Linked DNA regions of Pelagibaculum spongiae. The protein of the gene in region 1 interacts with the protein of each later gene in a pairwise test. Links are inferred from orthologs where the notes say so. Each region holds a gene or a part of one and is shown on either strand. Other genes may lie near its edges.

Region 1 (8,282 bases):
TCATAAGCGCGAGCTAGCAGGTCTTCAAAAGCTTGCTGATCTTCTACCAGACGAATATCAATTGGCTGGCCAGCTGCCCGGCGGATTTCCGCCAGAATTTCTGCGCTGGCACCAGGTCGACAAGTAAGGTGTAAATACTGCTGACCTTCTTCAACCAAAATACCGTGGCGCTTGGCAAAGTTATAACCAGGCCGCTCAAACTGCGGCTGGTCAGCTAACGGTGTTTGCTGCAGATCACTCATTCACAGCCTCCGGCTGCTTAGAGGATGCTTCTGGCGTTACAAAAGATTTCTTCTTCAATGGGTCGCCGTCCCATGCTGGTAATAATTCTTCAGCATTAAAACTGGAAGGCTTGTCATTGAATTTTTGATTGAGTAATTGCTGGCGAATATAACCGTATTTAGACGCCGAGATACCATTCTGTGTTTCAGCATCACGAATAATGGTTGGCTTGATGAATACCATCAAATTCGATTTGCTGGTGGTGACACTGCGATAACGAAATAACGCACCGAGGAATGGAATATCACCTAACAGTGGCACTTTAGAAACGGACTCACGTATATCGTCACGAATCAAACCACCTAAAACAATCGTGTGGTTGTTATCGACCAGTACGGTGGTTTTAATTGAACGCTTGTTGGTGATCAAGTCAGATGCACCAGTAGAAGAAGGTGCCAGTGAAGAGACTTCTTGCTCTATCTCCATTCGCACCGAGTTACCCTTATTAATTTGAGAGGTAACTTTTAATGTGATACCGATATCTTCACGCTGAATCGTCGTGAAAGGATTGGTGTTAGTGCTGCTGGTGGTAGAACCGGTAACAAAAGGAACGTTCTGGCCAACAATAATTTCAGCGTCTTCGTTATCCAGCATGGTTAAAGAAGGAGTAGAAAGAATGTTACCAGCGCCAGTGCCCTTTAATGCATTAATTAACACACCAAAATCGATACCCTTACGGTTAAAGTCACCGAGAATAATACCGGCACCTTCACCCAAAGCGCTCGCGGCACCTGCAGCGTTACCTGATGCAATATTTCCCGCCAGACTTAAAATAGAACCTTGACCACCGAAACTGATTGAACCGACTGGGCCTGAACCGCCTGGGGTGCCATCAAATAACCACTGAACACCGAGTCTGTCAGCTTGCGTTTCATCTAGCTCGACAATAATCGCTTCAACCAAAACCTGAGCGCGGCGAATATCCAGTTTACGAATCACATCTTGTAGTGAACGCATTAAAGCCGGTGGTGCAGTAATCACCAAAGCGTTGAGGCTTTCGTCAGATAAAATGCTGACTTCTTTGCTGTTGGCAGTGCTTTTTTTCTTGCTGCTTTTATTACTTAGTGAATCTTTAACGCCGGTTAATACCTTAACCAGGTTTTCAGCATTGGCGTAATTCAGGTAGATAACACGGGTATTTCCCGATTGCTCCAGTGGTGAATCTAGATGGGCAATTAATGCCTTTAGGCGTAATTTGTCTGAAGAATCACCGGTAAGCAAAATGGAGTTAGTGCGTTCATCAGCCACCATTTTAGGTGTGGCATTTTTAGAACGGCTGCCTTTATTGGTTGATTTATATAAATCAGAAACCACCCGAACCACTTCTTTAGCAGAAGCGTTTTCTAGCCGAACTACATCAACTTGTTCATCGGAAGCTTTGTCGATACGGCGAATAATATTGGTCAGTCGTTCGATGTTGGCGGCACGATCAGAAATGATAATAACGTTAGTAGGCGGATAAGCTGCCAAGTGACCTTGTTGAGGTACTAATGGACGCAGAATCGGAACTAATTGTGCTGCTGCAACGTTATTTACCTGCAATACGCGAGTCACCACGTTATCGCCTGAACTATTACTGCTGCTGCTGTTGGCATCTAGTACCGGTACGCTGTCTTGCTTGGCACCCGATTCAGGAATGATTTTAATGACATTACCGGTTTCTACTGCGGCATAACCATGAACTCGCAGAATCGACAGGAATACTTGGTAAACGTCGTTCTTGCCCATGCTGGTGTTAGAAATAACGGTAATCTTGCCTTTGACGCGTTGGTCAATGACAAAATTCTTACCAGTAATTTCTGCTACCTGACCGATCACAGCTCGAATATCAGCATTATCGTGATTTAAGGTCCAGCCTTCTCCGGCCTGAGCCATAGCGGGTGATGAGATTGCCAAGCACAGTGCCAAAGCACCTGCTGCAAAACAATTTTTAAGTAGCTTTGAATTCATGGCTGCAGGCTTTGCTCCTGTAATGTCGCCTGATCGCAAAATTAATTGGTCAGAGAGAAAGTAAGTTGAAGAGGTCGACCGTTTCTCTCGACCGATATCGATAATTCTGATGCTTGCTGGATGTCGGCTAATAAGCCTAGCGCTTTTTGCTGATCATCTAATTGCACACCATTAATATTAGTAACTAGATCATTTCGTCTTAATCCGGCGCGGCGGAATAATTGACGATCACTGCCAGGACTCACTCTAAAGCCTTGTAGTTGACCGCTTTTAAATACAGGCGTCGCGCGAATTAGATTAATAACGGATAAAGGATCTTCAGATAGCTTTTGCTTAATTCCAGCTAGATCATTGGTCAGCGAGCTGTCGCCACGCTTATCTATGACTCTGGCGTTAGAATTATTGCTGTTTGATGCGCTAGAGCGATTTTTACTGGTGCTTGGGCTATTTTTGGCCGCTAGCTTGCGGCTTAACTCCAATGCTTCCAGCTTTCCGTTGCGACTTAAGATGACTTTGTCGGCATATACCGAATGCAGAACCACCGAGCCACTACCTTTAATTTGGTCGCCGTTGCTGTAATGCTTTTGTTTACCGCTGCCCTGTATAACCGCCGAACCATTACCTTGATCATCATAAGTAATGATGCCAAATAGTTTCAGGTTTAATGTGGTTTTTGGAATGTCATCGGGAACGGGCTCAATCGGCTTGGGTTCAGGCTGAGAAGCTTTAGCCGTTACGTCGGCTTTTCCAAACAAGCTACTCGATGCAACAGATGCCAAAGTTGGCCCTTGATTGCTGTTTTTCACCTGAGAAACTATCGATACATTGTGCGTATTACCAGTGACTTCCGGTTGTGGAAGTGGCAGCAATAGCCAAGTGGTCTGGGCAAGTTGCCAGCATAAGCCAACACCCAGCAGCAGACTGATAGGAAGTGTAAGTTTTTGAGTAGGCCACCGATTTGAACCGGCAACTAAAGCCCTAGCGTTATCTGCCAGCTTCATGCAGTTATATTGATCCCTAAAATGAGCAGCCAAGCCTAACAGATTTATTTAGCAGTTGTCCCTACCACAAAAGGATCTTATGACCTATTCGTCAGAGCAGTTGCAGCTGTTATTGCCATGTTGTTGCCACATACATGAAAGATGTGCCGTAACTGCCAGCTTGGCAATAATGGCGACAGACTAAATCTCTCAAGGTGATTTAAAGCACAGTTTTTGGCAGGTCAGGGCGAATCGGAGACTGTTTCTAATCAGCTACAGTATGAGTTTATCCAAGCGGCTTTTGATTATTTTTTTCATATTTCAATCAACGGCTAGCTACTTTCATATATTCACCAAACCAGTCCAAGATGGCAGTTCTGCATCTTGAGCTGGTTTGGGTATAATCTACCGCAATTGTGATTGCTGGAAATCAGAAATGGAACAGCAAAAAGTTCGCCTAGATAAATGGCTATGGGCAGCGAGATTTTATAAAACCCGTGGGCTAGCCAGAGACGCAATAGAGGGTGGCAAGGTTCATTATAATGGTGCTCGAGTAAAAGCGAGTCGCCACATAGAACTGAATGCCGAAGTACAACTGGTTCAGGGTTTTGATCGTAAAACGGTTCATATCATGAAGATTCATGATCGACGTGGCCCAGCCCCTGAAGCGCAAAAGCTTTATCAAGAAACAGCCAAAAGTATTGAAGTTCGTGAGACTAAAGCTCAGGAACGTAAATTGGTTAATATGCACCAGCAGCATGAACGTCCGACTAAGCGTGATCGTCGCCAGTTGGATCGTTTCAAGAATTCTTAATCGGGCCATGTTTATTTTTAGTGAACAGACCTAGTAATTTATTGGACTAGACCGCAGTTATGACGCAACAAATTCAGTATGACCAGTTGAACCGTTTCTTATTTGAAAGTAGCCAAGTTCGAGGTGAAATCACTCAGCTGGACAAGAGCTACAAACAGGCAATCGCTAGCCACGATTATCCACCAATCGTTAATCAGCTGATTGGCCAAGCCATGGCTGCGGCATCTCTACTAAGCGCCACGATTAAATTTGAAGGTCAGTTAATTTTACAATTTCAGGGGCAGGGCAATTTACGAATTCTGGCCGCTGAATGCACGAGCGATGGCAAGGTGCGCGCAGTTGCTCGCTATCAAGACATGCCAAAGAAAGGCAAGTTGATCGATTTGCTAGGTAAAGGCCAAGCGGTTATTACGCTGCAGCCTGAAAAAGGCGAACCATGGCAGGGTTTGGTACCACTAGAAAAACCAGATATGGCCAAATGCCTAGAAGACTACTTCCAGCGCTCTGAGCAATTACCGACCCATATTCAATTGGCTTGTGATGGTGAAATTGCTGCTGGTTTTATGCTGCAGGCAATGCCAGAAAGCGCAAATAATGCCAGAGCAGCAGATGTAACCACCGAAGAAAGTGATTTATGGAATACCGTGGTGGCCTTGGCAGCAACACTGAAAAAAGAAGAGTTACTGCACTTGCCTGAAAGCGTGATATTGCACCGCTTGTTCCACGAATATGGTGTCAGATTGTTTGACCCTAAACCAATTCAATTTAGCTGTCGCTGCTCAAAAGAGCGTTTGGCCGTTAGCTTATCTGCAATGTCTGAAACGGATCTAGATGAAATTCAGGATGAAAAAGGACAGATTCACGCTAACTGCGAGTACTGTAATCAGACTTACAGTTTTGATGTGACCAGTTTGAAAGCTGCTAAATAAAGAATGCCGCCGTAATAATGCATTTATAATAATCGCCTTTTCCCTAAAAAGTCGATCAAGCGACAGCTGGAAAAGCACTATCTGAAAGCCTGCTTTGTTTTATTAAAAACAAGCAGGCTTTTTTTATCATTTCAAAAAAAACATAAAAAAACAAAATTATTGTTTTTCAGTTGGTTAAGTCTTTCAAGTATCAGAGTGATCTTATCGTTAACTATTTGATATTAGATACATTTCACAAACGGCTTAAATTATACTTTTTCCAATTGTGGCAATATCTTACAAATCTTTTTAATGTACTACGATTGCTCAGAAAAAAACAACGCTTTTCGGTCATCTTTTCAAAGTTCGTTTTCGTTTCTTTCCATGTTCGTGAAAGATAATCTGAAATGGTCAAACCAAAATTGCTAACGCTTCCAGATGATCCACCATCTAGCTTGAGCCAGCAAACAGCAACGGCACAGTCAGATGATCATCTACATGAAACCTAGCGCATGCTACTTATACCCAAAGCAATTTGAGATATAAGCATGTTGCTCAACAGTAGAAGTATTCAGCCATGACTATGACCGCATCACAGCTAGCCGCAAAACATGAAAAAACCGTTTCTGCCCACGCTTGCCATATCAATCTGACTGCTCCTGAACTGTTACAGCAGGCGATTAGCCGAGGTGAAGGCGAATTATCCAAGCAAGGAAGTCTGGTGGTAAATACCGGGCCAAGAACCGGCCGTTCACCGCAAGATCGGTTTATTGTTTGTCATCCAGGTGAGGCACAACAAGCCATTGACTGGAGTGAAGTGAATCGGCCAATGGAGCCGTTGTATTTTGATAATTTATGGCTGCAAGCGGAAGATTATCTACAGCAATTGCCAGAAAGCTACAGTGGCATTTGGCGCAGTGGACAACATACCCAGCATGGTTTGAATATTCGAATTACTACTGAACTGGCATGGCACCAGCTGTTAGCTGACCACTTACTGGTTCGGCCTGAAATTGAGCAAAGCAATTGGGAAATGCTCTGCTTGCCAGGTTTTGTTTGTGACCCAATGCGAGATCACGTACATAGCGATGCGGCGACTATTATTGATTTTTCAGGTCGGCGTATTTTACTACTCGGTATGCATTATGCCGCTGAAATCAAGAAAGCTATTTTCACAGTTCAAAATTACCTGCTGCCCATGAAAGGCGTTTTGCCGCTACATGCTGCTGCCAGCCAAGATAAAGATGGCAAGGTCGCCATGATGCTGGGCTTATCTGCTACAGGTAAAACCTGCCTGATCTCAGATGATGGCCGAGATTTAATCGGTGATGATGAGCATGGCTGGAGCGATGATGGGGTATTTAACCTGGAAAATGGTTGCTATGCCCGCTGTGCATTTATTACTGAAGAAGAACAGCCGGTCATTTTTGATGCGATCAAGCAAGGTGCTATTCTAGAGAATGCGGTTCTCGACCATCATGGTGAGCCAGACTTCACTAATATCAGAATTACCGAAAATATTCGGGCGACCTACCCGCTATCTGCGATTAGAAATCGGGTTAAGCCGCCAGTTGCTGGGCAGCCTGACGTATTAATTTTCTTAAGCTGTGATTGCAGCGGAGTACTTCCTCCGGTCACTCGTTTAAATAAAGCTCAAGCGGCTTATTATTATCTGAGTGGATATACCGCTACCGTTGGAGATTCAGAAATAAACCATAACAATGGCTACACGCCAACCTTCTCTAGTTGTTTTGGTGCACCTTTCTTCCCACGTCCTGCCGGTATTTATGCTGAACAACTATTCAATAAATTAGAATCCAGCGAAACCACAGTATATATGGTAAACACCGGTTGGAAAGGCGGAGTGCCAAGTGCAAGCCACGGTGGTAATCCACTTGGTAAGCGTTATTGCTTGCAGCAAACCCGCACAATAATTACGGCTATTTTAAGTGGTGAACTAGAACAGCAAGGATTCCATTCTTTGGATCATATCGATTTACAAGTACCTGTCGCGATAGAAGGTATTGATCCTTTGGATTTGGATCCAGCCAACGCATGGCCAGATAAGGTGAGCTATTTAAGAGCAGCAGAAAATCTTTGCCAAGAATTCAAAGTGAATTTTAGTCGCTTTGAAGTGGCACATCAGATAGAAGATGCAGGTTTGAATATGATTTAGCTTGCTATACCAAACAGCAATAAGCTTAGATAACTGAGACTGGCAAATTAGTAATCTTGATTCGATGAATGATGAATATTCATTATTTTTATTTCACAATCACCGGATTTTCAGATTAGTTATGTATAATAAGCCCCGCTGGCTGCCAGAACTAACCTTCTGGTTCAGTGGGGTTTCTTCATTCAGTCTGGTTTCGGGTTAGATTCAGGTTGTGTTCAAAGCAGTATTCGCTTTTTAGCAACTTCGAATCCGAACTTCGTTGCAAAACGAATGAGAAAAAACGCTCAGGTGACAGTGCGGGAATAATTCGTTTAAAAAGCGAAAAATAACCGATTTAATAGATTAAAAAGCTGATTTTAAAAATCTCAGTAAAATATGAAAATATTGACCTGCGCAGCGAAAATGAGTAATTGGTAAGACATTTATTAATATGTTGCTAAGACATTTGATTCAAGTCTTATATAACTACCACTTTCGAGATAAAATAATAACCAGACTTTTAACGGTAATAACAAACTTCTTTTTTTTACCAGGAGAAACAGATGGCTACTCTCGTGGAAAAGGTAAAAGCCGATTTAAATAATTACGGCATTACTGACGCTCAAGAAATTATTCATAATCCGTCTTATGAGCAGTTATTTGAAGAAGAAACTCGTCCAGATCTTGAAGGTTTCGAAAAAGGTATTGTAACTGAAATGGGTGCAGTATCTGTCGATACAGGCATCTTTACCGGTCGTTCCCCAAAAGATAAATATATTGTTTTAGATGACGTCACCCGCGATACATTGTGGTGGACATCCGAAAAAGCAAAAAATGACAATAAACCCATTTCAGCTGAAACTTGGGATTACCTTAAAAGTCGAGTGGCTGATCAGCTCACCGGCAAGCGCTTATTTGTTGTTGATGCCTATTGTGGTGCCAACCCAGATTCTCGTTTAAAAGTACGCTTTGTTATGGAAGTAGCTTGGCAGGCGCACTTCGTAACTAATATGTTCATCCGACCTTCTGCTGAGGAGTTAGAAACTTACGAGCCGGACTTCATTGTTATGAATGGCTCTAAGACCACTAATGACAAGTGGCAAGAACAAGGCTTGAATTCAGAAGTATTCACCGTATTTAACTTGACTGAAAAAATGCAGGTTATAGGTGGGTCCTGGTACGGCGGCGAAATG
Region 2 (8,123 bases), on another replicon or contig:
ATGGCAGTGAAAAGTTTTTTCACCCATCGATTTTGAAATGATAGCCAAATACAGTTGCCGATAAATTGTTATCAAATATATCTTTTGTTGGTTTTATTGGTGCGGGTCAATGTTTTTTGGTCGGCTTGGCAGATAATCGCTGCCAGTTAGGTTGTTGTTTGTAATAGTAATCCCGGAGATAGAAATGAGTTCTAACGATAGTGCTTCTGAAAGCTGCAATGAAGTGCTTGAAAATGTATATGCGACCCAGCAGCCGGTCGAAAATATTAGTCATGATCAACAAGCGTTGATCGAATTGGTCGCTTGTGCCCAGCAAAGTAATGAGAGTTATATTGCCGGTTATAACTAGTCATTTGCAGAATTAAGTAAAAAAGGGCTGTCATAGTGACGGCCCTTTTTTATTGTGTTCGTGCATTGCCTGACGGCTAAATATCAATTCCTTGGCTGCAGGCTTGCTGTACTAAATCTGAATCATTATCTGAAGCGTCGTCCTGTGGGTCTAGTTGCTGGATGATCTGCTCTCTTAATAATGAGAGTTTTTCACTATCTTCGATTGGGTTTCCGTCCATATCAGATATGAAAAATACATCCTCGATTTTTTCGCCATAGGTTGCAATGTGGGCGCTATGGATAATTGCGTTATTTTCCAGCAGGGTTCTTGCCACCTTTGCCAATAAGCCGGGATGGTCTAGGCCATAAAGCTCCATCACCGTCATGGTGTTATGGGAGTCAGGTGAAAAGGACACTCGGGTGGGTTTCTCGAAATGTTTCAGTTTTCTGGTTTTGAAGCTTTGCGACGGCAAAGAAGGGGCTGAATCTGCGCTGAGTGCTGCCAGTAATCGGCTGTGGATTTTTTCAGAAATGTATTCTGAAGAGATTGGCTGATTGTCTCGATCGAGAACGGTATAAGTATCCAGTCGACGATTATCAGCCGATAGCTGAATTCGAGCACTAACAATATTCAGACCCAGTTTTTCTAGGGTGGAAGTAACGCGAGCAAAAATATGGCTGCGATTATCTAAGTAAGTAAATATCTCGGTGCCGGCAAAATCTTCCCGCTGGCTTACTAAAATCAAAGGCTGTTTGGTTTGCTTGTGGTTAATAATGGCCCGGGTGTGGCGGGCAATGGCTCGAGGATCTTGGTGAATAAAATAGACCTCGCCCAGTGAGCTCCACAATTCATGGGTGCGCATTGGGCTGGCGTTATGGCCGGTCAGAATCATCCAAGATTTCTCTTGGGTTTCTTTGATTAGCTGACTCTTATTTTGTGGATTGCTCAAGCCTCGGCGTAATGCCAAGCGAGTTGAGGTATATAAATCCTGCAATAAATGTTGACGCCAGCTATTCCATAATTTGGCGTTGGTTGCTCGAATATCAGCAACGGTTAATACATATAAATAATCTAGGTGAACTTGGTCGCCGACTATTAGTGCAAAGTCGTGAATAACATCGGGATCAGAAATATCTTGTCGCTGTGCAGTGGTCGACATTAATAAATGGCTTTGTACTAACCATGCGACCAGTCGAGAGTCGTAACTGCCTAAGCCGTGGCGTTGGCAAAATGCTCTAGCGTCAACTGCGCCGAGTTGGGAATGGTCGCCGCCGCGCCCTTTACCGATATCGTGGAATAATCCCGCTAGGTAAATTAGCTCAGGCTTGGCGAGGTTTTGCATAATATGACAGCAAAGTGGGAATTCTTTACCTAGCCAGAATCGACGTAAATTCTCAATCAGAATCAGTGTATGTTCATCAACGGTGTAGCTGTGAAAAAGGTCATATTGCATTTGTCCTTCAATTTGACCAAATTCGGGAATATATGCGCCGAGCACGCCGTAACGTTTCATTAAAACCAGTTGCCGATAAACACCGTGTGGTAGGCGCAATAGCTCCATAAAAAAGCTACGATTTTGAATGTTAACCCTAAACTGCTGATCAATAAGATGGCGGTTTTGTCGAATCAATCGAATGGTAGTGGCTTGCACGCCTTCGATTTCATCCTGCTGTGCCATTAGTAAAAATATTTCGATCAGGGCGAAGGGGGATTTTTTAAAAACATTTTCATCAGTGACTTCGATGCGCTGGTTGCGAATTTGAAAGCGCTGATTAATTTCAGTGACGGTGCGGCAGTTTTCATCACACAATAAATCTTCTTCAAATAACTGCAGTAACATGTCGTTTAATTCGGATAATTCAGTCACAGTGCGAAAATATTCTTTCATCATGTGTTCTACGCCGAGTCTTTCTGGCGTGTCTTCATAGCCGAGCATTTGCGCTAGGTTTTTTTGATGATCAAAAATCAACCGGTCTTCTTTTCGGTTGGCTAACAAATGCAAACCAAAGCGCAGTTGCCAAAGGAAATGCTGGCCTTTGCTGAGCGCGTTATATTCTTCATCGGTTAAGAAACCTTCGCGCACTAATCCGCGAAATGAATCGGTATCAAAACGTCGTTTTGCTACCCAACCAATGGTTTGAATATCTCTTAATCCACCAGGGCTGGCTTTTAAATTTGGCTCAAGATTGTAGCCGGTGTCACCAAATTTATGGTGTCGCTGTTTTTGCTCTTCGAGCTTGGCGGTAAAAAACTCAGCGGGCGGCCAAACTTGAGCTAAATCTAATTGATATTTTAACTGGCTGAATAAATCATCTAGATCACAAAGTTGGCGCGCTTCAACCAAGTTGGTGAAGACCGTGACATCTTTTTCAGCCACGCTAACGCATTCTTTAATAGTGCGAACGGCATGGCCGATTTCCAGCCCGAGATCCCACAAAATATATAAAAACTGTTCGATCTCTTTGCACTGTTCTTTGCTTGGCGCTTGCTGCATTAACACCAGCAGGTCGATGTCAGAATGGGGGTGCAGTTCGCCACGACCATAACCACCAACACTGATCAAACTAATCGGTTTATTGCCAGTCTTGCTTTGTTTTTTCCAAGCGCAAAGAATGATCTGGTCTAGCAAGCGAGCTCGTTGTCGAACTAACTCTTCAACCGGTTGGTGCTTTGCAAAACCTTCTTCGAGTAATCGATTGGTTTCTTTTAGCGCGAATTGCAGTTGGCCGGTGAGCTCAGACCCTCCGCTGCCCAGTTGCTCTAGATAACTTGATAAGTATTCAGGCGATTGGAATGGTGCGGAGGGTATGCTCATGGGAAGTTTATTCTCCGGTGGCTGCTTCTAAGGCGTCTTGTTGTTTTTCTTCATTGCGGAGAGTGAGCACTTCAAAACCAGTCTCGGTCACCAGAATAGTATGCTCGAATTGCGCGGATAATTTTTTATCTTTAGTGGTTACCGTCCAGCCGTCTTTTTCTGACAATTTTACATGTCGCTTACCGGCATTAATCATCGGCTCAATGGTAAAAATCATGCCGGGTTTTAATTCAGGGCCGGTGTTGGCTTTGCCGTAATGCAGCACCTGAGGCTCTTCGTGGAATTCTGCGCCAATACCATGACCGCAATACTCTTGAACTACTGAGTAGTGATGTTGGTGGGCGTGCTTTTGGATTGCTGCGCCGATGTCGCCTAGCCGTGCACCAGGTTTCACTAGGTTGATGCCGATCCAAAGACATTCATGAGTGACCTTGGTCAAGCGCCTGGCTAATATTGTTGGTTCGCCGACGAAAAACATCTTGCTGGTGTCGCCGTGATAACCATCTTTGATCACGGTAACGTCAACATTGATAACATCGCCATTTTTCAAGCGTTTATTGTTTGGAATGCCGTGGCAGACCACATGGTTGACCGAAGTGCAGATGCTTTTCGGAAAACCGTGATAGTTCAAGGGTGCCGGGATGGCGTCCTGAACTTCGATGGTGTGCTTGTGCAAGATATCATTGAGTTCGTCGGTGGTTACACCCGGCACAATATAAGGTTCGATCAGTTCAAGTTGCTCTGCCGCTAGTTTGCCGGCGACACGCATCTTCTCGATTTCTTCTGCAGTTTTAATCTTTATGGTCATAAATTAGAGTCTTCAGCTAGGGCTGGAAAAGTCCGGGTTTGTCGATTTCAGGCGGTTATGGTATAAAGCGCGCCGCTGAGAAGCAATCTTGTTGCTTCTTAATATCCTTGTAGCGATTCGACACATCAGCCACGGGTGCCCGTCAGGGTCGGCTTTTGGGACTTGCTACATAATTTAACCCCAAACTTTTTGGAGATTTACATGGCTAATGTATCCATGCGCGACATGCTCGCAGCTGGTGTTCACTTCGGACACCAAACTCGTTACTGGTGCCCAAAGATGGCTCCTTACATCTTTGGTGAGCGCAACAAGATCCATATCATCAACCTTGAGAAGACTCTGCCTCTTTACAATGACGCAGTAAACTTCCTGAGCAAGATGGCTGCTCGTAAAGGCAAGATCTTGTTCGTTGGTACCAAGCGTTCAGCGGGTCGTGTGATTAAGGAAGAAGCATCGCGTTGTGGCATGCCTTACGTTAACCACCGCTGGTTGGGCGGTATGCTGACTAACTATAAAACAGTTCGTCAGTCTATCAAGCGTCTGAAAGATCTGGAAGCAATGGCTGCTGACGGAACGATGGATCGCCTGAACAAAAAAGAAGCTCTGGATACTCGTCGCCTGACTGAAAAGTTAGATCGTAGCCTGGGTGGCATCAAGGATATGGGCGGTCTTCCTGACGCACTGTTCGTAGTTGACGTTGACCACGAAAAGATTGCTATCGCAGAAGCTAAGAAGCTGGGTATTCCAGTTGTAGCGGTTGTTGATACCAACTCTAACCCTGCTGACGTTGATTACATCATTCCTGGCAACGATGACGCGATCCGCGCTATCAAGCTGTATGTTGCAGGTCTGGCCGATGCACTGATCGACGCACGTGCTGTCGATACTGTTGCTGCTGAAAAAGAAGGCTTCGTAGAAGTTTCTGAAGAAGCTGCTGCAGAGTAATTTCGGTTAGTTCGGTCTGTGCAAAAAGGGGGCTTAGCCCCCTTTTTGTCGATATCTGGTTTCGGTTTTAATTTTTTTGAGGAAGACACAATGGCTATCGGTCCAAAGCTGGTTAAAGAGCTTCGTGAGCGTACTGGTGCAGGCATGATGGACTGCAAAAAAGCTTTGCAGGCTACTGACGGTGACATCGAACTGGCAATTGAAAACATGCGCAAGTCTGGTGCTGCTAAAGCAGCTAAAAAGGCTGGTCGTGTTGCAGCGGAAGGCGTGATCGTAGGTCGCGTTGAAGGCAGCAAGGGCATGTTGTTAGAAGTAAACAGTGAAACTGACTTCGTTGCTCGTGACGAAGGTTTCCTGGGCTTCGTAAACACGGTTGCTGATGCGGCTATGGCTGCTGGCGCTGATACTGCTGAGGCAATTTCTGCTCTGCAGATCGAAGGCGGTTCTGTAGAAGAAGTACGTGCAGCTCTGGTTGCTAAAATCGGTGAAAACATCGGTGTTCGTCGCGCGGTATTCTTGGACGCTGGCGAAGGTAACATTGCTAGCTACCTGCACGGTGCTCGCATTGGTGTTCTGGCGACTGTTAGTGGCGGTCGAGCTGACCTGCCTAAAGACGTTGCAATGCACGTTGCAGCTTCTAATCCTTCAGTAATCGACCCTTCAGAAGTTTCTTCTGAAGTTGTTGAGAAGGAAAAAGAGATCATCAAGGCCCAGCCTGATATGGAAGGCAAGCCTGAAAACATCGTTGAAAAAATGATGGTGGGTCGTATCAACAAGTTCCTGAATGAAATCAGCCTGACGGGCCAGCCTTTCGTTAAGGATCCTTCAATTACAGTTGGCAAATTGCTGAAAGCTGAAAGCGCTACTGTAACTGGCTTCCTGCGTTTGGAAGTTGGCGAAGGTATTGAGAAAGCTGAAGAAGATTTTGCTGCTGAAGTTGCAGCTCAGGTAGCTGGAGCTAAGTAATCATGACAAGACCTGCGCAAAGACCAAGTTGTAATCGCATCCTGCTCAAAATGAGCGGTGAGGCGTTGATGGGCAATGGTGAGTTTGGTATTTCACCAGAAGTTCTAGATCGCATGGCCGGTGAGATTCGTCAGGTTGTGAATCTTGGTGTGCAGGTCGGTCTGGTTGTTGGTGGTGGCAACCTGTTCCGGGGCGCAGCTTTGCAAAAAGCTGGCCTCGGTCGGGTTACTGGTGATCACATGGGTATGCTGGCCACGGTAATGAATGCCTTGGCAATGCGTGATGCCCTTGAGAGAGCTGGTTTGCGTGCGCTGGCAATGTCAGCAATTCCTATGAGTGGCGTAGTAGAACGCTACGATAGAATGCGGGCAATTCGCCATATGGAAAAAGGCCGTGTTGTGCTTTTCTCTGCAGGTACGGGCAATCCTTTCTTTACTACGGACACTGCTGCCACCTTGAGAGGCATTGAGATCGAAGCTGATCTGGTACTCAAGGCGACTAAAGTAGATGGTGTTTACAGTGATGATCCGGTAACAAATCCAGATGCGATCCGTTATGATGAGTTGTCATTTGATGAAGCCATCAGTAAAGAGTTGCGAGTGATGGATTTGACTGCTTTGGCGTTGTGTCGAGATCACAACATGCCTTTGTGTGTGTTCAACATGAACAAACAAGGCGCATTGCAGCGGGTAGTCGCTGGCGAAGCTGAAGGTACGTTTCTGGTTTCGGGAGACAGATCGTGATCGATGAAATTCTAGAAGACAGTCAACAGCGTATGGCCAAGTCGCTTGAAGCACTTGAACATAACCTGTCAAAAATGCGCACAGGTCGTGCACATCCAAGTTTGCTAGAAGGCATTATGGTGCCTTACTACGGTGTTGATACACCGTTGAAGCAAGTTGCCAATGTGAGTATTGGTGACGCAAGAACATTGACCATTCAAGTTTGGGAAAAGACGTTAGTTTCTGCCGTTGAAAAGGCAATTATGACGTCTAACCTAGGTTTGAATCCTTGCTCTGCTGGTGAAATAATTCGCGTTCCATTGCCTGTTCTGACTGAAGAGCGTCGCCGTGAAATGGTGAAGCTGGTTCGTCACGAAGGTGAGAACAGTAAAGTATCGGTGCGTAATGCGCGTCGTGATGCTAATAGCGATTTTAAAGAACTAGTAAAAGAGAAAGAAGCCAGCGAAGACGATGAACGCAGAGCGCAGGAATCAGTGCAAAAACTGACTGATCGCTATGTAGCTGAAATCGATAAGCGTCTTGATGCAAAAGAAGCTGAGCTGATGGAAGTCTGATATTCAGATTTCGCGATGCATATAATGGCCTCTGGATGGAGGCCATTCTTTTATGGAGGCAGGGGTCTTGAGTGATCCGGGGCAAACCGGTCCGCGGCATGTAGCCATTGTCATGGATGGAAATGGTCGGTGGGCCAAACAGCGTAAACGACCAAGAGTTTTTGGCCATCGCAAAGGTGCTAAATCAGTTCGTGCCGCAATTCGAGGTGCGATGCTGGCAGGTGTTGAAGTGTTAACACTGTTTGCCTTTAGCAGTGAAAACTGGAAACGCCCTTTACGTGAAGTTAATTATCTAATGGGTTTGTTTTTCAATGTATTGGAAAGCGAACTTGCAGAGCTGTGCGAGCGAGATATTCGGCTGAGAATTATTGGCGATACCTCTGTATTTGATGTGCCGCTTCAACAGCGAATTGAAAAGGCAATTGCTAGTACTGCACATTGCCAAACGCTAGAACTCGTTATTGCAGCCAATTATGGCGGGCAATGGGATATCGCCCAGGCGGCTCAGAAGTTAGCCAGATCAGTCCAAGCTGGTGATATTCAACCTGAACAAATCACTCCTGAAGCACTTTCCAAGCATATTCAAATGGCTGATCTGCCGTTGCCCGATTTATTGATTCGTACTGGGGGAGAACAACGAATCAGTAATTTCCTGTTATGGCAGCTTGCCTACAGTGAATTCTATTTTACCCCTGTTTTGTGGCCGGATTTTGATGAGCAGAGCTTTGCTGATGCTGTAGCAGAATATCAATCCCGCCAGCGCCGTTTTGGCATGACCTCCGCACAGGTAGAAAAAAATAATGCTTAAGCAAAGATTTATTACTGCAGTGGTTTTAGCGGTCCCTGTTTTGACCGCAATTTTTGCCGCTTCACCGGCAGTTCTTGGAATGATTTTATCGCTATTTTGCGTGCCAGCAGCATGGGAATGGGCTAATTTGGCCGGGATGGGTAAAGTACAAAA

What was found.
Region 2: the proteins of DC094_RS14305 (region 1) and rpsB interact in binary tests that used the Escherichia coli proteins (3 or more experiments, as listed by UniProt). The link is inferred for Pelagibaculum spongiae from one-to-one orthologs.

The regions. Positions count from the first base shown.
Region 1 is NZ_QDDL01000006.1:21,995-30,276, forward strand. Bases 2,406-5,337 are described here. They hold DC094_RS14305 (RNA-binding S4 domain-containing protein), read left to right. Parts: upstream 2,406-3,648; coding sequence 3,649-4,026; downstream 4,027-5,337. Other genes in these bases: gspC (type II secretion system protein GspC), read right to left, coding at 2,406-3,233; hslO (Hsp33 family molecular chaperone HslO), read left to right, coding at 4,086-4,955. In the rest of the region: type II secretion system ATPase GspE, read right to left, coding at 1-242; type II secretion system secretin GspD, read right to left, coding at 235-2,232; more of gspC, read right to left, coding at 2,274-2,405; DC094_RS14315 (phosphoenolpyruvate carboxykinase (ATP)), read left to right, coding at 5,512-7,110; pckA (phosphoenolpyruvate carboxykinase (ATP)), read left to right, coding at 7,653-8,282. UniProt on the Escherichia coli protein: Involved in the recycling of free 50S ribosomal subunits that still carry a nascent chain. Binds RNA more specifically than DNA. Binds with very high affinity to the free 50S ribosomal subunit. Does not bind it when it is part of the 70S ribosome.
Region 2 is NZ_QDDL01000011.1:30,505-38,627, reverse strand. What follows is about bases 3,255-6,027. They hold rpsB (30S ribosomal protein S2), read left to right. Parts: upstream 3,255-4,155; coding sequence 4,156-4,899; downstream 4,900-6,027. Other genes in these bases: pyrH (UMP kinase), read left to right, coding at 5,868-6,027; tsf (translation elongation factor Ts), read left to right, coding at 4,990-5,865; map (type I methionyl aminopeptidase), read right to left, coding at 3,255-3,954. Outside these bases: DC094_RS22200 (hypothetical protein), read left to right, coding at 185-349; glnD ([protein-PII] uridylyltransferase), read right to left, coding at 426-3,146; more of map, read right to left, coding at 3,154-3,254; more of pyrH, read left to right, coding at 6,028-6,608; frr (ribosome recycling factor), read left to right, coding at 6,605-7,162; uppS (polyprenyl diphosphate synthase), read left to right, coding at 7,215-7,970; DC094_RS18740 (phosphatidate cytidylyltransferase), read left to right, coding at 7,963-8,123. UniProt on the Escherichia coli protein: Required for ribosomal protein bS1 (rpsA) to bind to the 30S subunit.